2 regions of the Acinetobacter faecalis genome follow, and region 2 is predicted to be linked to the other one. Evidence: predicted binding sites of a transcription regulator. Region 2 holds the regulator's gene; the other holds the start of a gene.
The links. Region 2 encodes PhoB, which activates phosphate uptake and scavenging genes when phosphate is short. Its sites were predicted from a motif close to TGTCATNAANCTGTCATAA; they were not measured.
Positions count from the first base shown of each region.

Region 1: SKM54_RS01245 (inorganic phosphate transporter) is a predicted target of PhoB. The motif match lies at 5,598-5,616, and genes of this name have one in related genera.

Region 1 is NZ_JAXHPF010000001.1:241,679-253,886, reverse strand. It holds gene nfuA (Fe-S biogenesis protein NfuA) at 113-751, opposite strand; gene SKM54_RS01260 (rhomboid family intramembrane serine protease) at 912-1,529, shown strand; gene SKM54_RS01255 (DUF7710 domain-containing protein) at 1,594-1,890, opposite strand; gene SKM54_RS01250 (hypothetical protein) at 2,279-3,826, shown strand; gene SKM54_RS01245 (inorganic phosphate transporter) at 3,928-5,550, opposite strand; gene SKM54_RS01240 (OmpA family protein) at 5,905-6,423, opposite strand; gene SKM54_RS01235 (autotransporter outer membrane beta-barrel domain-containing protein) at 6,484-9,483, opposite strand; gene metH (methionine synthase) at 9,820-12,208, shown strand, end outside.
Region 2 is NZ_JAXHPF010000002.1:288,341-300,548, reverse strand. It holds gene phoR (phosphate regulon sensor histidine kinase PhoR) at 1-1,189, opposite strand, end outside; gene phoB (phosphate regulon transcriptional regulator PhoB) at 1,200-1,910, opposite strand; gene SKM54_RS03305 (SDR family NAD(P)-dependent oxidoreductase) at 2,389-3,219, shown strand; gene SKM54_RS03300 (LLM class flavin-dependent oxidoreductase) at 3,283-4,659, opposite strand; gene SKM54_RS03295 (MATE family efflux transporter) at 4,788-6,158, opposite strand; gene SKM54_RS03290 (methionine aminotransferase) at 6,282-7,436, opposite strand; gene SKM54_RS03285 (DUF445 domain-containing protein) at 7,545-8,852, opposite strand; gene SKM54_RS03280 (CC0125/CC1285 family lipoprotein) at 8,867-9,427, opposite strand; gene SKM54_RS03275 (DUF924 family protein) at 9,469-10,008, opposite strand; gene gshA (glutamate--cysteine ligase) at 10,219-11,796, shown strand; gene SKM54_RS03265 (disulfide bond formation protein B) at 11,816-12,208, shown strand, end outside.

The DNA.
Region 1 (12,208 bases), on a different contig from region 2:
GTAGTGAATTTAAATCTAAATGCAACTCTTATTAATAATGATTATTATTTATTTTATGTTTTAATTAAAAAATACCCTCCAACTTTGGAGGTTATTTTTTAATATTTATGAATTACTTAAAGTAAGCACCATCGGCTTGTGTATGATCTGTTTGATCTACAACACGTCCTAACTCAGGAATATGCTGTTTTAATGTTGTTTCAACACCTTGCTTTAATGTCACGTCAATTGCTGAACAACCTTGGCAACCACCGCCAAATTTAAGAACTGCTGTTAAACCATGCTCTTCATCTTCTACAACTTCAACCAATGCACAGTTACCACCATGCCCTGCTAAGCCAGGATTAATTTCAGATTGTAAAATATAAGTAATACGCTCTTCCATTGAAGCATCTGGACCTACACGCGGAACCTTAGAGTTTGGTGCACGGAATGTAAGCTGGCCACCAAAACGGTCTTTATTGTAATCAATTACCGCATCTAATAAATATGGAATAGATGGCGCATCTACATATGCAGGAAAATCTGGGTAATCTTGTTTGTAATCTGTAGGAAGCACTTCTTCAGGAGCACTATAAGCCATACAACATTCAGCACGTGGCGTACCAGGATTTTCCACAAACACACGCACACCAATACCTGGCGTATTTTGTTTTGCTAATAAATCCGCTAAATACTCTTGAGCAGTCGGAGTAATTAATAAGTTTGGAATTTCTTCTGCAACTGCAGTGCTGGTGTTATCAGTCGACATATCAATATTTCCTCAAGCTGAAGTCGCTATTCTAACTGAAGATGCGGGGTAATTTTTAAAATTCAACTAAATTTGTCGGATTAATTATAAAAGTTCAAAATTTTAATGAATTTAATGGCATTATGGGCAATCGAAGAATAATTTCTGATTAGCTTTAACTATGTTCGAATTACCTTTTAACCATACTGTTACGATCATTATTATTACGGTGATCATCTCATTCTTGGCATTTTCCAATCAAAACTTAATGAATCGTCTTATTTTTTGGCCACCTGCTATGCAAAAAGGTCAATATGATCGATTTATTACGCATGGTTTTGTTCATGCAGATGGAATGCACTTACTTTTCAATATGTTCACTTTATTCTTCTTTGGAAGCATTATTGAAACTTTTTATCGTCAGTATTTATTCGATTTAGGCTTTGTACTATTTTATTTGGGTGGATTAATTGCCGCCATTATTCCAAGTTATTTACAACATAAAAATGATCATAGATGGGCAAGTCTTGGGGCTTCAGGTGCCGTTTCTGCTGTTTTATTTGCTTATATTTTATTTGAACCGTGGAAACTTATTTTTGTATTTTTCATTCCTGTTCCTGCCATTATTTTTGCTGTGTTATATGTTGTATATAGCATTTGGTCAGGTAAAAAAGGAAACAGTAACATTAACCACAGCGCACATTTATGGGGTGCAGCTTACGGTGTCATCATCACAATTATTATTGAACCACGCTTAATTCCACATTTTCTAAATAAGCTTTCAAATTTACCGTTCTAAGCTTAATTCATTTATAGGTATTCAAACTTAAAAGCAAAGGGATGATTCTTTCGTCTCTTTGCTTTTAAGTTTTGTCTTGCATATTTTGATGACAGAGTTCTTCACCATGTTCAAAATGCCAGTTTTGCTGATATGCAGATACAAATTTTTCAATGAAAGTTGGAGAGCGATCAATAACTGACTTTTCTTTAAAATACCCACTCTCAATCGCCCAGTCATAACAACTTTGATCGACTGGATATTCCATTAAAATACCGCTTAAATAGTTACTTTTAATCCAATCAGATGCTAAATCGAAAGATGTGAATACTGCCGATGGAAGTCCCATAGATTTGGAGGTAAATAAATAAATAGGTGACATTTACGTGAACTCTAAAAACCCAGTAGATTAATTATTACTCACTATACACTCAAAGCAATGTGACAATTGTCACATTTTACATAAATACATACTTTCTGTACGTGATTATAACCAAACCAATTTAAGTTCATTATTTATACATACCAAATTAAGTATTCCTTTGTATTCCATGCTGTTAAACCTCATAAAATAAACTCCATCATTACAATTATCACATGAATTTATTATTTCAGTTTGTACACCAAAAAGCATGACTTTAACTCACGTCATCTATATAACTTGAAACATAATCCTATTATTTTGGAAGTAAATGCCAACGGTCTAGCAAAGCTACAGCGATATTGTATACATCTGTATATTTACATCATTAATATCGAGATATTTTGCAATGTCGTCCCCTATCCTAGATGGTCTTCAATTTCCTATTCAAGAACAAAACAATAAGCCGAGTACATCAAAAACTGGGCGTGAAATTATTGCTGAAGCACTTTCAACAGTAAATCCAAGTCTTGCTCAACAAGCTATTAAAGAAAAAAATTGGCGTAAAACTTATCCTCAATATTTCAAGGCACTTGTAGAATCTGGTATTAAAACAATAAATGACCCGATTAAAATTGCTGAACTTGGCTTAAATAAAGCCCATCAATCATTTGAATTTTACCGTGATGGTCAGAAGCATTGCTTTGCTAACATTATGCAATTTGCAAATCATTCACTTCATACATTTGCTGTGAAAGGTGAAAATACTTCTGCTCCTGAATGGTATGTACCTTATCAAGGACAAAAGCTCCAAGGTGATGCGTTACTGTCTCAAATTCAAACTTGGGAAAATAACGGCATTGTAGAGCCAAGCCATGCAAATGCTTTACGTGAAGCCATTGCTCATCCTGAATGGTTCGATTTATCTGATCGAACAATGGTATTGTTTGGCGCTGCATCTGAAGCAGGCCCTTTAACTTGGTTATCTAAATGGAAAGCCAATATTGTTGCTGTAGATTTACCAAGTGAACGTGTTTGGGACAAAATTTTAAATACGGTTAAAAGCGGTAATGCAACGCTTTATGCTCCATCACAAGAAAACCTTGATGCAAATACAGATATTTCCGTATTAAAAACAAAACTTGGCGCGAATTTATTAACGCAAACACCTGAAATTGCACAATGGTTACTTGAAAAACCAAATGATTTAGACCTAGCTGCGATTGCATATTTAGATGGTGAAAAGCATGTACGTGTATCTATGGCAATGGATGCAATTATGCAATTTGTGAGTACGCATAAAGCCAATACAAGCTTAATGTTTATGTGTACCCCAACCGATGTTTATGCAATTCCAAAAGAAATTGTAGATGCATCTTCTGCAAAGTTTAATGATCGCTCACAGCTTCAAAAAACACTTTCTAAAGCCATATCATCTTTAAGCTTTAAACATTTGTTTAAAGAAAATTCAACAGAACTTTATAGCTCTGAAAATGGTAAGCAATATGGTATTGCAGACTGTTTAGTCATTGAACAAGGTCCTAACTATGCTTTAGCAAAACGCATTCAACAATGGCGTGCAACTTTAGCAAGACATATGGGACAACGTGTCAGTATTAATATTGCACCATCCACAACTACACATTCTGTAACTAAAAATCCGCTTTTAAAAGCAGCCTTTAACGGTGCAAGCTTATTTGATGTGGAAGCATTTAAACCTGAAACAACAAATGCAATTATGGCAGCGTTATGGATTCACGACTTACGTAATCCTAAATCTGTAGCAAACCCTGAAGTGAAATTAGAACATCCATTAGAACTAATGATGGAAGGTGCTAACCATGGCGGACTTTGGCGTGTTGCTTATTTAGCACGTACAGCATTACCTTTAGCAGCGCTTTATGGTTTTGCAGAAGCTAAACTTCCTAAAGCACTTAAGAAAAATCTAAACAAGTAATCTGCGTTTAATTATTTTAGATTTAAGTTTCTATTATAAAACTGCTAAAAATTACCCAATAAAAAAGCTGCCTTTTGGCAGCTTTTTTAAATTCATTAAACTTAGAATACTTTTAACAATAACCAGAACAACGCACCTGATAAACAGATTGTTGCAGGTAAAGTGAAGATCCAAGCTGAAAGAATAGTACGAACCATTTGGAAGTTCAGACCAGATTTGTTGGCAACCATCGTACCTGCTACAGCAGAGTTAAGTACGTGAGTTGTTGATACTGGCATACCAAAACCATCAGCAGCAGCAATTGTCGTCATTGCAACAAGCTCGGCAGACATACCTTGACCATAAGTCATATGTTGCTTACCAATACGCTCACCAACAGTTACAACAATACGCTTCCAACCCACCATAGTTCCTAAACCAAGAGCAAGTGCTACAGCAACTTTTACCCAAGTAGGAATATATTGTAGGAATGAATCCATATTGTCACGGTACTGATCAACTACTTTCGCTTGAGATTCATTCATTGCAGGTAAAGCTTCTGCTTTATCTAAACGTTTGAATGTTGTTGCACTCAAGTACATATCGTTACGAAGTGCAGAAACTTCAGTTTCTGGAACATCTTTTAAAGAACCGTATTGACCAACACGATCACCCAAATGATCTGTAATACTTGCCAATGCAGGTACAACAGCAGGTGTTAACTCTTTAGTTTGAATGTATGTAGTTAATACTTCACGCGCTTTTTCATCTGTAATATCTGCATGATTTGCATAAATTACTTCAGCAGCTTGTGTAGATAAATCACTGAAAGATTGAATATGTTGTTGATCTAAATTCTTGTTTAAAGAATATGCCAAAGGTACACAACCAATCAAAATCAGCATGATTAAACCCATACCTTTTTGACCATCATTTGAACCGTGCGCGAAACTTACACCTGTACAAGTGAAAATTAAAAGTGCACGAATTAATGGTGGTGGTGGCTTATTGCCTTCAGGTGGTTGGAATAATTCTAATTGTTTTTTAAAGATTTTTTTAACCAACAAGAACAACACAGCTGCAAATGCAAAACCAATTAATGGAGAAAATAAAAGTGCTTTACCTACTTTTAATACTTGCTCCATATCTACGCCAGATGCGCCACTGCTTGAATTTAGAATGTAGTTCATAATACCTACACCTAAAATAGAACCAATAAGCGTATGCGAGCTAGATGCAGGAATACCAAAATACCAAGTACCTAAGTTCCAAGTAATAGCTGCAATTAACATGGCAAAAACCATTGCAAAACCTGCACCAGAACCGACATTCATAATCAGTTCTACAGGAAGTAAAGCAATAATACCGTAAGCAACTGCACCACTTGCAACCATTACACCAAGAAAGTTACAGAAACCACACCACATTACCGCAACAGGTGCAGACAATGCATTGGTATAAATAACAGTTGCAACGGCATTGGCTGTGTCATGGAAACCATTCACAAACTCAAAACCTAAAGCAATAAATAATGCTGTTGCAAGCAAGATTACTGAATAAAGGCTTAATGCAGGTACATGAGATAAATCAGCCACCAATTGGAAGCCAATATAAATAAGCGTAGAAATAATGACTGTTAAAAACACCGGCATAAAATACTTCGGTGTTGGTACATGAACATTAGTCGACGAAATTTTCGCCGATTGTTGTACTGAATCTGAAACTGGAGATTGATTAGAATTCATGCAAGCAAGTAAAGAGGATAAGAATATCCCCTTATTGTTCAATTTAATTATGACAATTATATGACAGACCATTGTCATATAAAGTCAGTTTTTATACTTTTTTGTTGTAGTCCATCTTGTAAAATCATACAAGATAAAATATTTAATACATATAAATCAAAGTCTTAATAAAACTCCCCAATTTTTAAAACAACAATCAGCTATGTTTCATTTAATTGTAATATTTCGCATGATTGATCAAAAAAGTAGCAAAACTCTTATTTTTAATAATATGCACTATATTTATGACAGAATAATGAAGGATTTATGACAAATAAAAAGAAACCCTTAGTCTCTTTTTATTTTTACAGATTTTTATTTATTTTTTATTCCAATTATATCTAAACTTACGCGACGATCAGGTTGCAAACATGCTTTTAACGCTTCTCGTCCTTTTATATCAGTACAATTGGTAGTTACAGGTTGAAGCTTCCCTTTGCTTGAAATATTGAAATCAGTTTGTATCCCTTTGCTTAACAAATAGCTACGGATTGTTTCAGCGCGCTCCATTCCAAGTTTTAAATTATACTGTTCCGATCCTAAACGATCAGTATGCCCTGTAATATTAATTTGTTTCACAATACCATAATGACTTTTTAATTTAGCAATTAGTGTATCAAGCTCTAATTTACCTTTTGGCAACAAATCATTAATTCTAGCCTTATCGAATTTAAATAATGCATCTGCTGAAAGTTGAATTGTTTCAGTTTCATACACAACAGGTGCTGGCTCCGCAACCACTTCAAGTGGAGGACACCAACGATGGCTTACATTTCCTGCGCATGCAGTTAAAAATAATGGTGCGAATGCGAGCACAATATATATTTTTTTCATTTTATCGCCTTTCATATCAGTTTATTCATAGAGTAAATTTAAAAGGTTAATCATCGATTACTACTTCCAAGTAAATTTCAGACCTAAAGTTCCTTTATAAGTTTCACGCTTTTCTGATGTAAATGAATGCTCATAACGCCCATCAGCATAAACATAACCATGTTGGCTTATAGGTACTTGTGCACCTACTCCAACAGATCCCCATGTATTGTTATACTTTTCACTGATAGTATCTGGACCAATATTAATATCACTTTGCTTTAGAAAGTCATGAAGTACGTTGGCTGTAAAATAAATCGTATTTGTTCTTAAACCTTTAGCTTCACTATTATGCGCTAAACGAATACCCAAACGACCGCGTAAACCATGTTGATCATTTTGATCGACTGTACGGACATCATCATTAAATGAGTCTAAACCTAAATATTGATAGACTAATTGAGCTTGTGGTTCAATCATCCAACCTGATTCATTCTCTTTGTGTTCTGTTAATGCATATGGACGTCCGACTTCAGCCGAAAGGACTGCACCAAAACCATTTTGTTTTACTTCAGCTAAGCCATCAGAATTATATGTATTACGTAAATGAGAAACTTGACCTACTAAATCTATATATGAACCATTTTTATCATAGTGGGTATTGTATAAACCAAGACTAAACGCATCAGATTTTCCACTTCCTGTAAATTTATTATCTATAACTTTGCCATCAATCGCTCTGTAACGATCTTCAAAATTCAAATCGCTCCGTCCATATGAAATGTACGCACCTGTATGATTACGAGATTGTTTTTCTACATTTTCATGAATAATAAAATCGTGACCAAATTGCATTAAATATTGTTCACCATTTAAATTAAAACGGTTTTTTCCTTCCAAATCTAAATGACTACCAACTATACGCCCCCAACTTTGTCCTTTATTGTCTTTCACACATGTTCCACACTCATCCCAAGAAAGCGTCTGATTTTCACCTCGACGTTCGTGCAATGTTCCTAGTGTTGTATAACCCAATTCCATATTCGCAATCGGCATTTGAGTATAATTAGGTGTTTCAGGGTTATATATGTCGACATTTCTTTCTAAAGCTTTTGCTGTCCAGTAGTATTCATCACTGGTTCCTTGCGTACGTTTTACAAGTTGAACCTGTGAAATACCCGTTGTTCTTGCAGACCCTGTAAATGCATTTGCACCAGATTTTTCTACATAAATTACAGGTATGGTATTTATAATTTGATTGATTTGAACAACATCACCATCAATTGTATTTAATACACCATTTGGATTGACTGGTATTACACGCGTTGAACCTTGTGCGGTGCCTGTAATAGTTAATACATCAGAAAATGAGTTTGTGCCGACATCATCACCTGTGGCATTCCACAATGTATTCATTTTAATAGTTGCATTGCCGCTAGCGATGTAATTGCCATCAATTTTCAGTTTATCTCCAACTTTCCCATTGTCTAGATTAACTACACCATTATTTGAAGTAAAACTGTCCGCCTTAATAGTAAAATCAGAGATTCCCCAGTTTGCATTATTTACATCAAAACCATTTATAATTGAGTTATTAAGTACTAATATTGAAAGCTCAGATTGTGTAGCAGTACCTTTTTTAGCAAGTTGCCATACTGCACCATCGTTTAATGTCAAATCAATTGAAGAAGTGCTCCCCATTTCTGTAAGCCCCTGGATTTCACCCTCGCTCACAATCATATCTATATTTGAAGAGTTACCCACTTGTAACAAAGCGCCTTGCTTAGATGCAACTAAATGGGTTTTATCACCAGTAAAATTAAATTTAACATCTGCTTGATTATTATCAACTCTTAGCAACGATGCCGCTAAAGTGTCATTTGAAAGTGCAAAATCAGCATTATTAATATTTGCAGAAATTTCTGTAGTTGAATTTTGAACAGAGTTCGTTAAAAAGTCATTTCCTACACGAAGTGCTGAATCTTGAGAGCGGACTTTAAATTCTTTTGTTTTACTTGCTTCTAATTTTGAATCACCATAGGCTAAAACAATTGCTTCACCTTTTGCATCAGACTGATCAATGTTTACATTAGAGTTGTCACCAAAATTGAGTTGACCTGCACCCCAGCCATCTCGATTCACAAGAAAAGGACGAAAAGATCTATCTTTTTTCCCAATATGCAAAGCATTACCACCGCCATGCAAAGTAATATTGGTATTACCTAATAACTCTACAAGTGGCATCGCTCGTGTTGCTGAGTCCTGACCTGAAACATAGACACCATTGCCATATGCGGCAGTAATATCTGCCACATAGTTTCCTTTAATAACAATATGAGCTGTAGGACCAACGCCAGTCCTATTGGAAGCTCTACCGTCATTGTTTTGAATTGCTTTAATTCCTGTTACGGGTCTCTCGTCTGTTAAATCGGTTTTAACCGCAGTGAAAGAATAATTATTTTTAATTTCAATGTAATTAGTTTTATCGTTACCAGATGCCACCGCTACATCATTATATGCCTGACCAGCCATCAGACCATTAATATCGCCATTATTTGCATTCGAGAAAGTCAAATCTACATTATTAAAATAAACACTCCCACCAAAGGCTGCTCCTAATCCTGTAATAGAATATGTCCCTGCATTAACACCATCTGCAACAACAGCTAAGTTATTCCCTGTTAAAGTATTGTAGCGAATTTGTCCAGAATCATAACCGCTAGTCCCGAGAAGTATTCCTGTAGCCTCATATTTTAAATTTGTGACTTTTATATCTTGATTTTCAAGTACAAAATTTTTGCCATATTCAATGTTAGATGTAATGTGAATGTTCTTTTTATTAAGTACACCATAATCTCCATTTGGAGTATTTGCATTTAATATAGTTGAACAAGCAAATCCATTATCAGGTACGGTTGTAGTTCCACAAGTTGCAGTAAATCCAACATTTGGTGCTAAGATTAATCCGACACCCATTAAAATAGATGCCTTACTTGATGATTTTGTTTTTTTTCCAAACTCAGAACACACTACCCAAACATTAAGACCACTCGACCAAACTAATTTATATATTTTATTCATTTTAAAACACTCTTATAGGTATTATGTTACACAATTCACATATTAACTGCGGTTTATTTTTTAAACAATAGTATTTTTTTTAACCAAGTGTGACTCAGTAGTATTTTTTTAAATATATATATATAAGTTATTAATTTTTATTAATATTAAGCATCACTGAATAATTCCAATAAAAAGTTAATTTTCAATCGGTTTATCGAATTAATAATTAAGTATTTTCATATATAAATTATTTAGATCATCTATATATGTGTTTCTGAAAGAAAGTGGCGAGAAAATAACAGGCTAATCTGTTAAGATTATTACCGTTTTTTAATTCCTTCTGAGAACGTTTGAATGTCCACACTTGCCACCCTGAAAGAGCTTCTTAGCAAAAGAATTTTAATTATCGATGGTGCGATGGGTACCATGATCCAACGCCATAAATTAGAAGAAGCAGATTATCGTGGTGAACGTTTTGCAGATTGGGCATATGACCTAAAAGGCAACAATGACTTACTTGTATTAACGCAACCACAAATTATTCAAGGTATTCACGAAGCATACCTTGAAGCGGGTGCGGACATTATTGAAACCAATACCTTTAACGGTACACGTGTTTCAATGTCTGACTATCACATGGAAGATTTAGTTCCAGAAATTAACCGTGAAGCTGCACGTCTTGCTAAAGATGCATGTGCTAAATATTCTACTCCTGAAAAACCACGTTTTGTGGCAGGTGTAATTGGTCCAACTTCACGTACCACTTCTATTTCACCAAACGTAAATGATCCTGCATTTCGTAACATTACCTTCGATGCTTTAAAAGTTGACTACATAGAATCGACTAAGGCACTCATTGAAGGTGGTGTAGATATCATCTTAATTGAAACTGTTTTTGATACCTTAAATGCTAAAGCTGCAATTTTTGCGGTAAAAGAAGTATTTAAAGAGTTGGGTTACGAACTTCCAATTATGATTTCAGGCACAATTACAGATGCCTCAGGTCGTACATTAACAGGTCAAACAGCAGAAGCTTTCTGGAACTCTATGCGTCACGCAGAGCCAGTTTCTATTGGCTTTAACTGTGCCCTTGGTGCAGATGCAATGCGCCCTCACGTAAAAACATTATCTGACGTAGCAGACACATTTGTTTCAGCGCATCCAAATGCAGGCTTACCAAATGCTTTTGGTGGATACGATGAAACACCTGAAGAAACTGCTGCATTTATCAAAGAATTTGCTGAAAGTGGTTTAATTAATATTACAGGTGGTTGCTGTGGTACAACGCCTGATCACATTCGTGCAATTGCCAAAGCAGTTGAAGGCATTACACCTCGTCAAATTCCTGAAATTGAGCCTGCATGCCGTTTAAGTGGTTTAGAACCATTTAACATTACTAAAGATTCTTTATTCGTAAACGTAGGTGAACGTACCAACGTAACGGGTTCTAAGAAATTCCTTCGCTTAATTAAAGAAGAAAATTTTGCTGAAGCTTTAGATGTTGCACGCCAACAAGTTGAAGCTGGTGCTCAAGTCATCGACATCAACATGGATGAAGGCATGCTCGATTCACAAGGTGCGATGGTGCACTTCTTGAATCTTGTTGCATCTGAACCTGATATTTCACGCGTGCCAATCATGATTGACTCATCTAAATGGGAAATTATTGAAGCAGGCTTGAAATGCGTACAAGGTAAAGCGGTTGTAAACTCAATTTCGTTAAAAGAAGGTTATGACGAATTTGTAGAACGTGCGCGCCTATGCCGTCAGTATGGTGCTGCTATTATTGTGATGGCATTTGACGAAAATGGTCAGGCGGATACTGCAGAGCGTAAAAAAGAAATCTGTAAGCGTTCATACGATGTTTTAGTAAACGAAGTGGGCTTCCCTGCTGAAGATATTATTTTTGACCCGAACGTATTTGCGGTTGCAACAGGTATCGAAGAACACAATAACTACGGCGTAGACTTCATTGAAGCGACAGGTTGGATTAAACAAAACCTACCACACGCCATGATTTCAGGCGGTGTTTCTAACGTTTCGTTCTCATTCCGTGGTAACGAACCTGTACGTGAAGCTATTCACTCTGTATTCCTTTACCATGCCATTCAACAAGGCATGACAATGGGTATTGTAAATGCTGGTCAAATGGCAATTTATGATGACATTGATGCAGACTTAAAAGCTGCGGTTGAAGATGTTGTACTTAACCAAAATCAAGGTGAAAGCGGTCAAGAAGCAACTGAAAAATTACTTGCTGTTGCTGAAAAATATCGTGGTCAAGCGGGCGCACAAAAAGCAGAAGAAAACCTTGAATGGCGTAATGAACCTGTAGAAAAGCGTCTTGAATATGCTTTAGTAAAAGGTATTACAACTTACATTGACCAAGATACTGAAGAAGCACGTCTAAAATCGACTCGCCCATTGGATGTGATTGAAGGTCCATTGATGGCAGGTATGAACGTGGTTGGCGACTTATTTGGCGCAGGTAAAATGTTCTTACCACAGGTTGTAAAATCTGCACGTGTAATGAAGCAAGCTGTTGCTTGGTTAAACCCATTCATTGAAGCTGAAAAAACTCAAGCAGAAGCAAAAGGTAAAATCTTACTTGCAACGGTGAAAGGCGACGTTCACGACATTGGTAAAAACATTGTTGGCGTAGTACTCGGCTGTAACGGTTATGACATTGTTGACCTTGGCGTAATGGTACCTTGCGAGAAAATCTTACAAACTGCAATTGATG
Region 2 (12,208 bases):
GGTAAAAGCGTTCTGTTAAGCGTGGCAAGTGTTTCGGGTCAATACCAATGCCTGTATCTTCTACTGTAAAGTAGCCATGCGTACCATCATCATGCCAACCAATGGTAATTGTTCCACCTTTAGGCGTGTATTTAATTGCATTGGTAATGAGGTTGCTAAAAGCACTTGCGAGTTCCATATCTGAACCAATAATTTCGCAGTGGCTATCAATATTTAAATTCAGTGTATGACCGTAATCGACATTATAAGCTTGTGCATCATCAAATAATTGGTTCATTAAACTTGGCATTTCAATGATTTGGTTTTTGGCGATACTTTTTTCATTTTCTAAGCGAGAAAGTAAAAGTAGGTCATTTACCAAAGCATTCATACGACGTGTTTGCGATTGCATTTGATCAAATGCACGCTTCCAACGTGGATTAATATCTTCTTGGTCTGTAAATGTTTCAATATAGCCACTAAGCACGGTTAATGGCGTGCGAAGTTCGTGTGAAATGTTGTCTACAAAGTCTTTACGCATTTGTTCAAGATTGTGCATGCGAGTGACATCATAAGCAACCAATAGACGACTTTCACCACCAAATCGAGTCATTTTAACTTGTACATAATGTTCTTCATGAACGCTTGATTTCATTTTCAAGCCATCTGGAGATTCATCAATATGGTTAAAGTATTCAATGAAATTTGGCTGACGTAAAATACTTAAAATATTTCGACCACGATCATGCAGTTGAAAACCAAGTAAGTTTTCTGCAGCAGGATTCCACCATTCAATTTGGTTGTTGTCGTCAATTAAAACAACTGCTTCTGCTAAGGCAACAAGTGATGATTGGGCGCGGTCAATTAAGCCCACCATTTCTGCTTGTACAATTCGTTCTTGGCGCTGTGCTCTGTAAACATTGAAAAGTAGTGCGCCCCAAATGCCACCTAAGTTTGGTGGGACATCGTAGGGTCTATTTGAAATCCAATCGTTCACTAAATAAAGCGAGCGCAGTTGAATAATGCAGAACACTGCAAATGCACAAAGAATACAGCTCCAAAAGTATCCAGTTCCTAATCCAATAAATACAGCAATCACAATAAAGAATGTGAGGAGTCTTAAATCTTGCTTAGAAAAAGCCCATAAGCTGCTATATCGAAACTTTTTATGATCTCTTGCAAGCTCTGGGACAGGATATGGTTCGTACATAAAAAAATAATTAACCTAATGCGACATCAGCTCGCGTAGAAAAACGGTAACCAGTTCCACGAACAGTTTGGACAAAACGATCTGCACCAAATGGTTCTAAAACTTTACGTAAACGACGAATATGAACATCAATTGTACGGTCTTCAATATATACGTTTCCACCCCAAACTTGGTCAAGTAATTGAGCACGTGTATATGCACGTTCAGGATGGGTCATGAAAAATGCCAAAAGACGGTATTCAGTTGGTCCCATTTCCAAAATATTGTTACCAAAGCTTACGCGTTGGCTAATAGGATCTAAGATTAAACCATTGGCATCAATAGATTTTTCACCACTTAAAGCATTTGAGCGACGAAGCACAGCTTTAATGCGAGAAACCAATTCACGAGTAGAAAATGGTTTGGTCATGTAATCGTCTGCACCCGCATCTAGACCTTGAACTTTATGGTCTTCTTCACCGCGAGCAGTCAGCATAATGACTGGAATTTCAGAAAGGCTTTCATCTTTTTTTAAGCGACGGCATAAATCAACACCGCTAACACCACCAGGCATCATCCAATCTAATAAGACAAGAGAAGGGCGTTGATCGACAATCATTTGATGCGCTTGGCGAGCATCTTCAGCTTGCAAACAGTTAAAGCCTGCCATATCTAAAGCAGTGTGGATCATTTCCCGAATAGGGAGTTCATCATCAACAATTAAAATGTAGTCATCTTTCACAGCGCAATACCCTATTAATATAAACGGTTGACCGTTTTTGTATTTATGACAGGCTTATTACAAAGACTAATTATGACAGTATCATTGCAAAATAGAAAATATGACAATTCTAAAACGCAAATATGACATTTTCTTGATGATTTTATGAAGATTTTTTATTGTTGTAATGATTGCTATGATTGTCTTTCAGATTGTTGAATGTGTTAAAAATTATAAAAAATAGAAATTAAAACAATTTATTTTAAAATTAAATTTTTCTGCAAATATCACAAGAATTATAAAGATACAGAGGCTCAATTTCTCTAATATTATCGATAATAACTTATGTCACTTTTATGACAAATTTGGAAAAAAAGCGCATTTTTACTAAAAGTGACTGATGAAATTTTAAGTTTTTTCGGTTCATTGTTACAATTAAAGAGATACTTTGAACGGCAATATTTGCCTGTAATGCAAAATACTGAGAGATCTAAATAAAATGCAAAATTTTCAAAATAAAGTGGCTGCAATTACAGGTGCGGGTTCAGGTATTGGTCAGCAACTTGCACTTTTGCTTGCCAAAGAAGGATGTCATTTATCTTTAAGCGATGTAAATGAACAAGGTTTAATTGAAACTGTTGAAAAGCTAAAAGATACAGATGTACGCGTTACGATTAAAAAATTAGATGTTGCAGATCAAGTTGCAGTGAAAGCATGGGCAGAAGAAACCGTACAAGATCATGGTTCTGTGAATATGATTTTCAATAATGCAGGCGTGGCTTTAGCATCTACAGTTGAAGGTGCATCGTATGAAGAGCTTGAATGGATCGTAAATATTAACTTTTGGGGCGTAGTTTACGGAACGAAAGAATTTTTACCCTTCATAAAGCAAACTGGTGATGGTCATATCGTAAATATTTCCAGTTTATTTGGATTAACCGCACAACCAACACAATCTGCTTATAACGCAACCAAATTCGCAGTGCGCGGTTTTACAGAATCTTTGCGTCAAGAACTAGACATGGAAAATTGCGGTGTGAGCGCACTTTGTGTTCACCCTGGTGGTATTCGAACTAATATCGCAAATTCAGCAAAAATGAATGATAGTTTGAAGACTTTAGGAATGAATCCTGAAAAATCTGCAAAATCGTTTAATAAATTGCTGCGTTGTCCACCCGAAGAAGCAGCTCGCCAAATTTTAGAAGCTGTGAAAAAAGATAAACGCCGTTTGCTTATTGGTAATGATGCGAAAGCCTTAGATTTACTACAACGTCTATTACCTACGGGTTATCAAAAGGTGATTGCATTTGCGAGTAAGTCCAAAAAATAATTGAAGTCAAAAGATAAAAAAGCCTGCAATCATGCAGGCTTTTTTATGAATCATTCACATGAATTAAGATGCTTCTGAGTTTCGCAAACGGCTTGCAATGACATATTGATTTTCAGGGCGTTGAAGACCTAAATTTTCACGTAAAGTTGTGCCTTCATATTCTGTGCGGAATAAACCACGATGTTGTAATTCAGGCACAATAAATTCGACAAAATCATTTAAACCCGCAGGAGTAGATGGTGGTAAAACATTAAAACCATCAGCAGCTTCATTTTCAAACCATGCTTGCAACTGATCAACTACTTGTTCAGGTGTACCAATTAATGTCCAATGACCGCGAGCTGAAGCAATATATTCATATAGCTGACGGATCGTAAAATTATGTTCTTTGGCAATATCAATGATCAATTGTTGGCGACTTGAGAAGGTTAAATCTGCATCGTTAATTTTAGGGAATGGTGCATCTAAATCGTATTTAGATAAATCGATGCCACCAGATAATCCTGAAAGTAAACCAAGACCTACATCAGGTAAAATTAAACTATTTAAAAGAGCATATTTTTGTTGAGCTTCTTCTTCAGTTTTAGCAACAAAAATAGAAACACCGGGCATGATTTTGATGTCATCTGCATGACGACCATATTTTACTAAGCGACCTTTAATATCGCGATAGAACGCTTGAGCATCTTCTAAATTTTGTTGTGATGTAAAAATGACTTCTGCATATTTTGCAGCAAGTTCACGACCTGCTTCAGACTGTCCTGCTTGAACAATAACAGGATAACCTTGCGGTGGGCGAGGTACGTTTAATGCGCCTTGAACATTAAAATATTTACCGCTGTGCAAGGGTTCATGGCTTTGTGAAGCATCAAAAAATTGACCAGTTTCTTTATTGTATTTAAAGGCATCATCTTCCCAAGAGTCCCATAGTTTTTGTGTGACTTCAATAAACTCATCGGCACGTTCATAACGTAAAGCAGGATCAGGATGTCTGTCGAAATTGAAATTTCGTGCTGTGTCTGCTGCACTTGTTGTGACAACATTCCATCCAGCACGACCTTTACTAATATGATCTAAAGATGCAAATTTACGCGCAAGTAAATAAGGGTCTTCATAAGTGGTTGATGCTGTCGCAATAAAGCCAATATTTTTTGTGACAGCCGAAATTGCAGCAAATAAAGTGACAGGTTCAAAGCCAACAGCTTTGTCGGTATAACCTATTGTATTTGCATTTTTTGAAGCGCCATGGCTCCAATTTACAGATAAACCATCTGCTAAAAAGTAGGCATCAAATAAGCCTTTTTCAGCTGTTTTTGCTAATTCAATTGCGTAGTCGATACTTAAATGATCTTGTGGGCGAGATTCAGGATGGCGCCAACCTGCGGCATGTTGTGATGTTGTAGGAATAAATGCGCCTAGTTTTATTTGTCGTTTTGCCATGAAAAAAACCTATTCATTTTTAATTTATGAATAGGTTTATAGCAATTTAAAAAATGCTTGAAAAATAAGATAAAAATAAAACCTTATAAGAAATATGGAATTTAGTTTTTTCTTACTTTTATAAATCATTAAATTAAGACTTGAATGGTTTTCTTTTTCCAAACAAATTGGTAATACAACCCTTGCATTAAACATAAACAAACAAATGCTAAAGCATAGGCATACCAAATGCCTTCTAAGCCCCACCAATCACTAAAGAGATATGCTGTAGGAACTTCAATACACACAATTGCAAAAACATTAATGAGCATAGGTATGTTGACCGTGCCACTTGCACGCATAATTGATGCAAAAATTGCACTTGCGCCAAAAAATAAAATAGACCACAGCACAATGAATAGAAGTTGTTGCCCTAAAACAACAACATTTGGGTCTGTAATAAACAGCGCCATTAAATATTTAGAGAACAAATAAGCCAAAATGACTAAGCCACCTGTAAACAAAAAATTCATGCTTAAAGCTGTTTTTGTTACTTTAGAAAGCAAGTTAGATTTACCTGCACCAATGGCTTGAGCTGCAAAAATAGAAGCTGCAATTGCAATAGAAAGCGCAGGGAATTGAATGTAATTGAGCACCTGATTTACTGCGCCATAAGCTGCTGTTGCATCTGCACCATGTCGGTTAACTAAACCAATGATGACTAAGCCTGCAACAGAGGTCGTAATCATTTGTACGCCTGTTGGAATACCGAGGCGAAGTATAATTTTACTGAGTTTCGGATGGTGACGAATATTTTTTATGAGGTTTAAGTCAGGCTTTAAAGGATGATCAGTTCTGTTCAAGTAAATAATTAAAAACAACAGAACAGTGAACATGCCTAAGTTGGTGGCAATAGCAGGCGCAAGCGTTCCTAATTTTGGAAAGCCAAAATAACCTGCAATAAGCACAGGTGTTGTAATTATTCCAACTCCAATAGACATAGTTGATGCGTAAAGCGGTGTTTTACTGTCACCTACACCACGTAAAATTGAAGTGTAAACAATATAAATAAATAGTAGTGGGCTACCTGCAAGCATCCATTGCACATAAGGCAGTGAAAGGTGCATCACATCATCATCTAGACCAAGAGCAAGTAAAATGTGTTCTGCAAAAACAACACCTAAAATGGCAATTATGGTTCCGCCTACAATGGTCATAAATAGTGTTGAGCCTACAACATTACGCACTTTTTCAAGGTTTTGAGCTCCCCAAGCTTGTCCAACAAGCACTGTTGCACCTGCAGAAAGACCAATCACAAAAGCCAGTAAGCAAAATAAAATTGGGAAGAAAACAGCAACAGCAGCAATTGCATGTACACCTAACATCTGCCCTACAAAAATCGTGTTAATAGTACCTGAAAGATTTTGCAGAATATTAGTCGCAATAAGTGGCAATAGGAAAATAAAGAACGTTTTCCATAAGTTAGGTTGGGTGACTAATGTTTGTTGATTATTCTGCATTAAAAGGCGGACTCACAATATTTTTATGTTATTCATCTAAGGGTTAAGGTAACTTAAAGTGAAAAAAAAAGCCTTAGTTATTCGGTAACAAAGGCTTAATTTTATAGATGTTTTTGTTTAAATTTAGATGCTAGAAAGAATTTCACCTGCACGAATTAAGGTTTTATCTTTTTTGGCAAAACAGAAGCGTAAAATACGTAAATCTTGCGGTTTATTTTTGTAAAAAACAGAGACAGGAATAGACACAATTTTATGTTGTTCAGCTAAATATTGGCACATTTCTACATCGCTTAAATCTGGACGAATGTCACTGTAATCTAAATTTTGGAAATAAGTACCCGATGATGGTGTCCATTTAAACCGTGATTGGACAATTCCTGCATTAAATAAATCGCGTTTGGCTTGGTAAAAAGAACCAAGTTCTGCAATATGTTCAGGATGCTTTTGCATAAAGTTTGCAAGTGCAACTTGAACGGGTGTAACACCACAGAAATTAGCAAATTGATAAACTTGGCGGAATACTTTCATTAGCTCAGGTGAAGCAATGCAATATCCAGTTTTCCAACCTGTCACATGAAAGGTTTTACCAAAAGAGCCAACCACATAACTGCGATGACGCAATTCAGGAAATGACAATGCAGAATAATGTTGTTGTCCATCAAAAATTAAATGTTCGTAGACTTCATCTGACAACACGACAATATTCGTATTTTGAATTAGTTCAATTAAATTTAACCAATCTTGCTTTGACCAAATTGCTCCTGATGGATTATGTGGTGTATTCACAATAATCATTTTGGTCTTTGCAGAAATAGCATCTTTCACTTTATTCCAATCGACTGCAAAGTTGGGTGCAGTAAGTGGAATATGAATAGGCGTTGCGCCAACCAATTGAATACTAGGTGCATAACTGTCGTAGCTTGGGTCAAAAATAATGACCTCATCACCTGCATGAACAATCGCCTGAATGGCACTAAAAATGCCAATGGTTGCCCCTGGGGTAATGGTAATTTCTGAAACAGGATCGAGCTGAAGTCCATCTCGTTTTAAAAATTGCGCTGCCACTTGTTCTCGTAAAGTGAGTAAGCCATCGCCTGGTGAATATTGATTAAAACCATCTAAAGTGGCTTGGCTAAGTTCTTCTAATAATGCAGGAGGTGCAGGAAAATCAGGAAATCCTTGAGATAGATTTAAAGCATTTAAGCGTTGAGCAAGGGCAGACATAACACTGAAAATAGTCACACCTTGCGCAGGAAGTTTGGATTGGATTTCGATCATGACCGCACTAAATTGTTAAGTTAATCATAGTATTTAACATAGCACGGTCAGCTATATTTGCGTATTCTAAAAAGTTGAAGAAGACATCAATAAATTGATTGAATAGCGTTATAAAAGCACATCTACAATGGCGCGAATAATCCCTAAAGCCAAACCAATAAATGCACCGACTACAACACCATTCACACGAATCATATGTAGGTCACCACCAACCTCATTTTCGATTTTGTCGATCATTTCACGCGAGTCCCATTCGTGAATACGTTCGCTAATAAAACGAATGACTTTTTCGCTGTATTGGTCAGATAAATTAATAGCAATTCCACCAATTTTTTCATTTAACAATTGACGAACAGAGTTATTCGACACGATGTTTTCACCGACTTGTTGAATAGCAATTCGAATATTTTCTGCAATTCCTGAATTTGGCTTTTCTAAGTCGTTTTTAATTGCATCGCATAAAATGACTACAGCACCGCTAATAAAATTGAGTACTTGTGGACTTTCAAGCAATGAATTTTTTGTTTCATTGAGTTTGATGCTTGCAGCACTATTTTTATCTGCAAGTTGTAGCATCAGTTCTTGTCCAAATTCTTCAATATGAACACGCCAAGGGTGATTGGCATCGGATAACATCGCTTCAATTTTTTGAATAAGCGAATCAATCGAACGTTGTTGAACATCTAAACCAAAGAAGCTAGCGCCTTTGGCAATTTTCCAAACGCCAATTTCTTTAAATAGTTGTTTAGACAAGCGTTGTACTTGTTCAGGATGCTGAATCATCCATTCATGAGCAACATCTAAACCACGTTGTAATACATCTTGATGGAAGTCATTTTCTAAAACAGCACGAAGCATTTCACTTGCTAAGTAATTGACGTCTGTATTTTTGACCCATTGAATGCTATTCGATTGAATAAAGTGAGCGATTTGTTCTTGCCCAATAAACTCAAAAACTTTAGGTGCAGTTTGTTGAATGACTTGTGTGACTTGTACATTATTTTTAGGATTTGCGAGCCATTGTCCAACCGCTAAAGATACATCGGTATTGCTCAGGCTTTTTTCTACAATTTGTGGAGATAGGAAGTTTTCCTGAACAAAACGTCCCATCGACTCTGCAATACGCGCTTTGTTGCGCGGAATAATTTCCGTATGGTCACGTAAAAATTTTGGGATTGGCATTTTCCCAAAAGGATTACGAAATAAAACGGTAATGGCATACCAATCGGCTAATCCACCTACAACGCCTGCTTCAGCAGAAAGCATTAAAATGTGAATAAGCCAGACATATTCAGGAACAAGTTTTGCGGTCACCATTAAGGCGATCCAAACACACACCGCAGCAATGAGTGCCCAAGTGGCAAACTTTTTACTACGCTGTAAACTTGGTGAAATATCTCGATCTGGTATTGCCATAGATGTTCCGTTATTTATTTGGCTGGAGTACTTGGTTCAGGTTGTAACACATCACCTTTTGGACTCAAACCATATTTCTGACCTAAAGATTGTAAGATGAGTGATGCATCAAAAGCTTCTTGTGGTGCAGATTTTTGATCTTTAAAGCATTCAATTGTATAGGAAACCTGAGCAGGTTCTACATTTACAACTTGTGGTGCATCAAAAAATGGGTCAGGCCAAAATGCAGGATGACGACGGTGATAACCGTATGGGCCATACATTGGCGGATTTGGATAGACTACCGCTTGGCGAGGCGGTTTTTGCGAACGATTACTTGGGTCATCCATCACTTTGAAAAAGCGGAAACCATTTTTTAGCGTTGTTTGTGCTGCTTTTACCAAAGTAATTTCTTCGGCTGTACTGTAGCTCATATTTGAGTCTGCAACAAAACTAATGCGGTATGTTTTTGCATTGAGTGGTGTATTTGAAAACTGACCCAATTGATCGAATGTACGTGGTTTACTTGGTAAGGTTGCACAACCTGTTATGGTGAGCGTTGTTGCGACGGCTAAACCAATCAATATTTTTTTCATGCTATCTCCTTATCGGATAATTAAGTAGCAAGGGGAGAAAGTTAAAAACTGCTATTTGGTTGTGTTAAAAACTCAATTTCTTCAGCCGTAGATTCACGATCTAAAATAGCGTTGCGATGCGGATAACGTCCAAAACGATCAATAATCACTTTGTGTTTAATTTCAAAGTCTAAGTTAATTGGATTTCCTAAATCTTGAAATAGTTTTAATGCTTGTTCATGTATGATTTTAGATTCGCTATGCATGAAAGGCATGTATAAAAATTTACGGTAATCTTCAGTTAATTTTTGGTCTAAACCTAAGTGGATTGCTTCTTGGGCCAGTGCAAGTGCTAAAGCATCTTGAGCAAAAGCTTTCGGCGAGTCTCTATATAAATTACGTGAAAACTGATCGAGTACAATAATTTCAGCTAAACGACCTTCCGTAGTGTCACGCCATTTCCATAATTCTGCTTGCGCAGCTTGTTGATGAATATTTTTAAAGTTTTTTAATATTAGTTGGTCAAATTCATCACTTTTTGCAAACCATAGCGGTTGAGTTTTTTCATTGAACCAAAAATCGAGAATCACTTGATAATTCATCACTTTTATATCTCTTTATCTTTTATATGTTTATAGAAACACAAATTTTATATGTCTAAAAGGGTAAGTTTGTGATAAAAAATTGCAAAAAATATATGAACTGTTTCGAGTAAAAACTAGACAGCTTGTATGGAGTAGTCACTCAAACCGAGTATATTGATATAAACTTATGATTTTATTTATGTAGTTTCTTCCATAAGCGAGATAGTAATGAGTCAACCTGAATCGACCTCTCAAGAACAATTACCAGCTTGGGTGGAATCTTCGCTATTCAAAGGGATGTTACGTGGCATAGAACGTGAAACTTTACGTATGCAAAGTGACGGATTTCTCTCCCAAGAATCACATCCTAAAGCGTTGGGTTCGGCATTGACGCATCCGCATATTACTACAGACTATTCTGAAGCTTTAATGGAGTTTATTACGCCTCCAAAAGCAAGCATTCAAGAAACTTTAGATTATTTAACAGATATTCATACCGTTGCACATCAGCACTTAGAAAATGAAGAAAAGCTGTGGCCACTTTCAATGCCATGTATGTTAGATGATGCTGATGACAGCATTCGTTTGGCACAATATGGCACGTCAAATATTGGTCTTTTTAAAACATTGTATCGCCGTGGTTTGGGTGTGCGTTATGGTCGTCGTATGCAAACGATTTCAGGCGTTCATTACAACCTATCTTTCCCAGATCAATTATTTGAAGCACTGCAAAATAACGAAACAGATGAAAAACTAAAAGCGCTGAGCGCACAAGATTATCGAAGCCATCGTTATTTAGGTTTAATTCGTAATTTTATTCGTTTAACGCCATTGGTGATGTTTTTAGTTGGCGCAAGTCCATCTGTGTGTAAGTGCTTTATGACAGGGCGTGAACATCATTTATTGCCATTGTTGAAAGGCACATTGTATTTACCTTTTGCAACGGCACTGCGTATGGGACGTTTTGGTTATCAAAACTCTGCGCAAAAACAATTAGGTATTCACTATAATAATTTACCAGATTATTTAAGTGGCTTACAAAAAGCAGTGAAAACATCATATAAACCATTTAGCCGTTTAGGGTTAAATGATGCCAATGGTGAACCGCTACAAATTAATGATCACGTTCTTCAAATTGAAAATGAATACTACAGTTTGGTCCGTCCAAAACAAGTGCCAAAAGATGGAGAAACACCTTCTGAAGCATTAGCAAACCGTGGTATTGGTTATGTGGAATTACGTGCTGTAGATGTGAATCCGTATAGCCCAATTGGTATTGATGAAAACACAGCAGGTTTCTTAGAAGTATTGGCACTGTATTGTTTACTTACAGACAGTCCTGAACTTCTTGAGCAAGAACAAGATGCGATTGAGAAAAACCAAGCAGAAGTTGTGAATCGTGGTCGTGCGCCAAATGCATCTATTGTTGAAAATGGTCAAGCATATTTCATTGAAGATTGGAGCCGTACATATTTAAACAATATGCAGGTGTTTGCTGAATTATTAGATGATGCATACCAAACTCAAATTTACTCAAATGCTTTGCAACTTATGCAAGCACGAGTGGATGAAGTAGATGAAACCCTATCTGCTAAAATGATTGCAGATACTTTAGAACATGGTGGCACTTGGAATTTTGGTAGTCACTTAGCATTACAACATGCTGAAGCTTATGAAAAACATAAGTTAAGTAAAACAACATCGGCTTATTTTAAAGAAACAGCGCAAGCATCTTTAGAAAAGCAAGAACAGCTCGAGCAAGATACAACACAAAGTTTTGAGGAGTTTCTTGCTCAATTTCGATAAAAATTAAAGAGGATTTACCATGAATTGGAGTCGATATCGCTTCGTGAGTGGTTTTTTATTTTTAGCCAGTGTCATTGGTATGGCATTCGCTTTGTATTTAGAGCATGTGCAAGGTTTTGAGCCTTGCCCGCTGTGCGTATTTCAGCGTGTTGGTTTAATTGCTTTAGGTACGGTTTCACTTATTGCATTTATTCATAATCCTGCTTCAAATATCATGAAGCGTGTTTATGCTTTACTTGGTTCGGTTGGTATTCTTTGGTCTGCTGGTGTGGCTGCACGTCATGTTTGGCTACAAAACTTACCACCAGATCAAGTACCAAGTTGTGGACCTGGTTTAGATTATTTGGTTGATGCTCTTCCATTGAAATCGGTTTTATCTCAGGTTTTAAGCGGTTCTGGAGAGTGTGCAGTC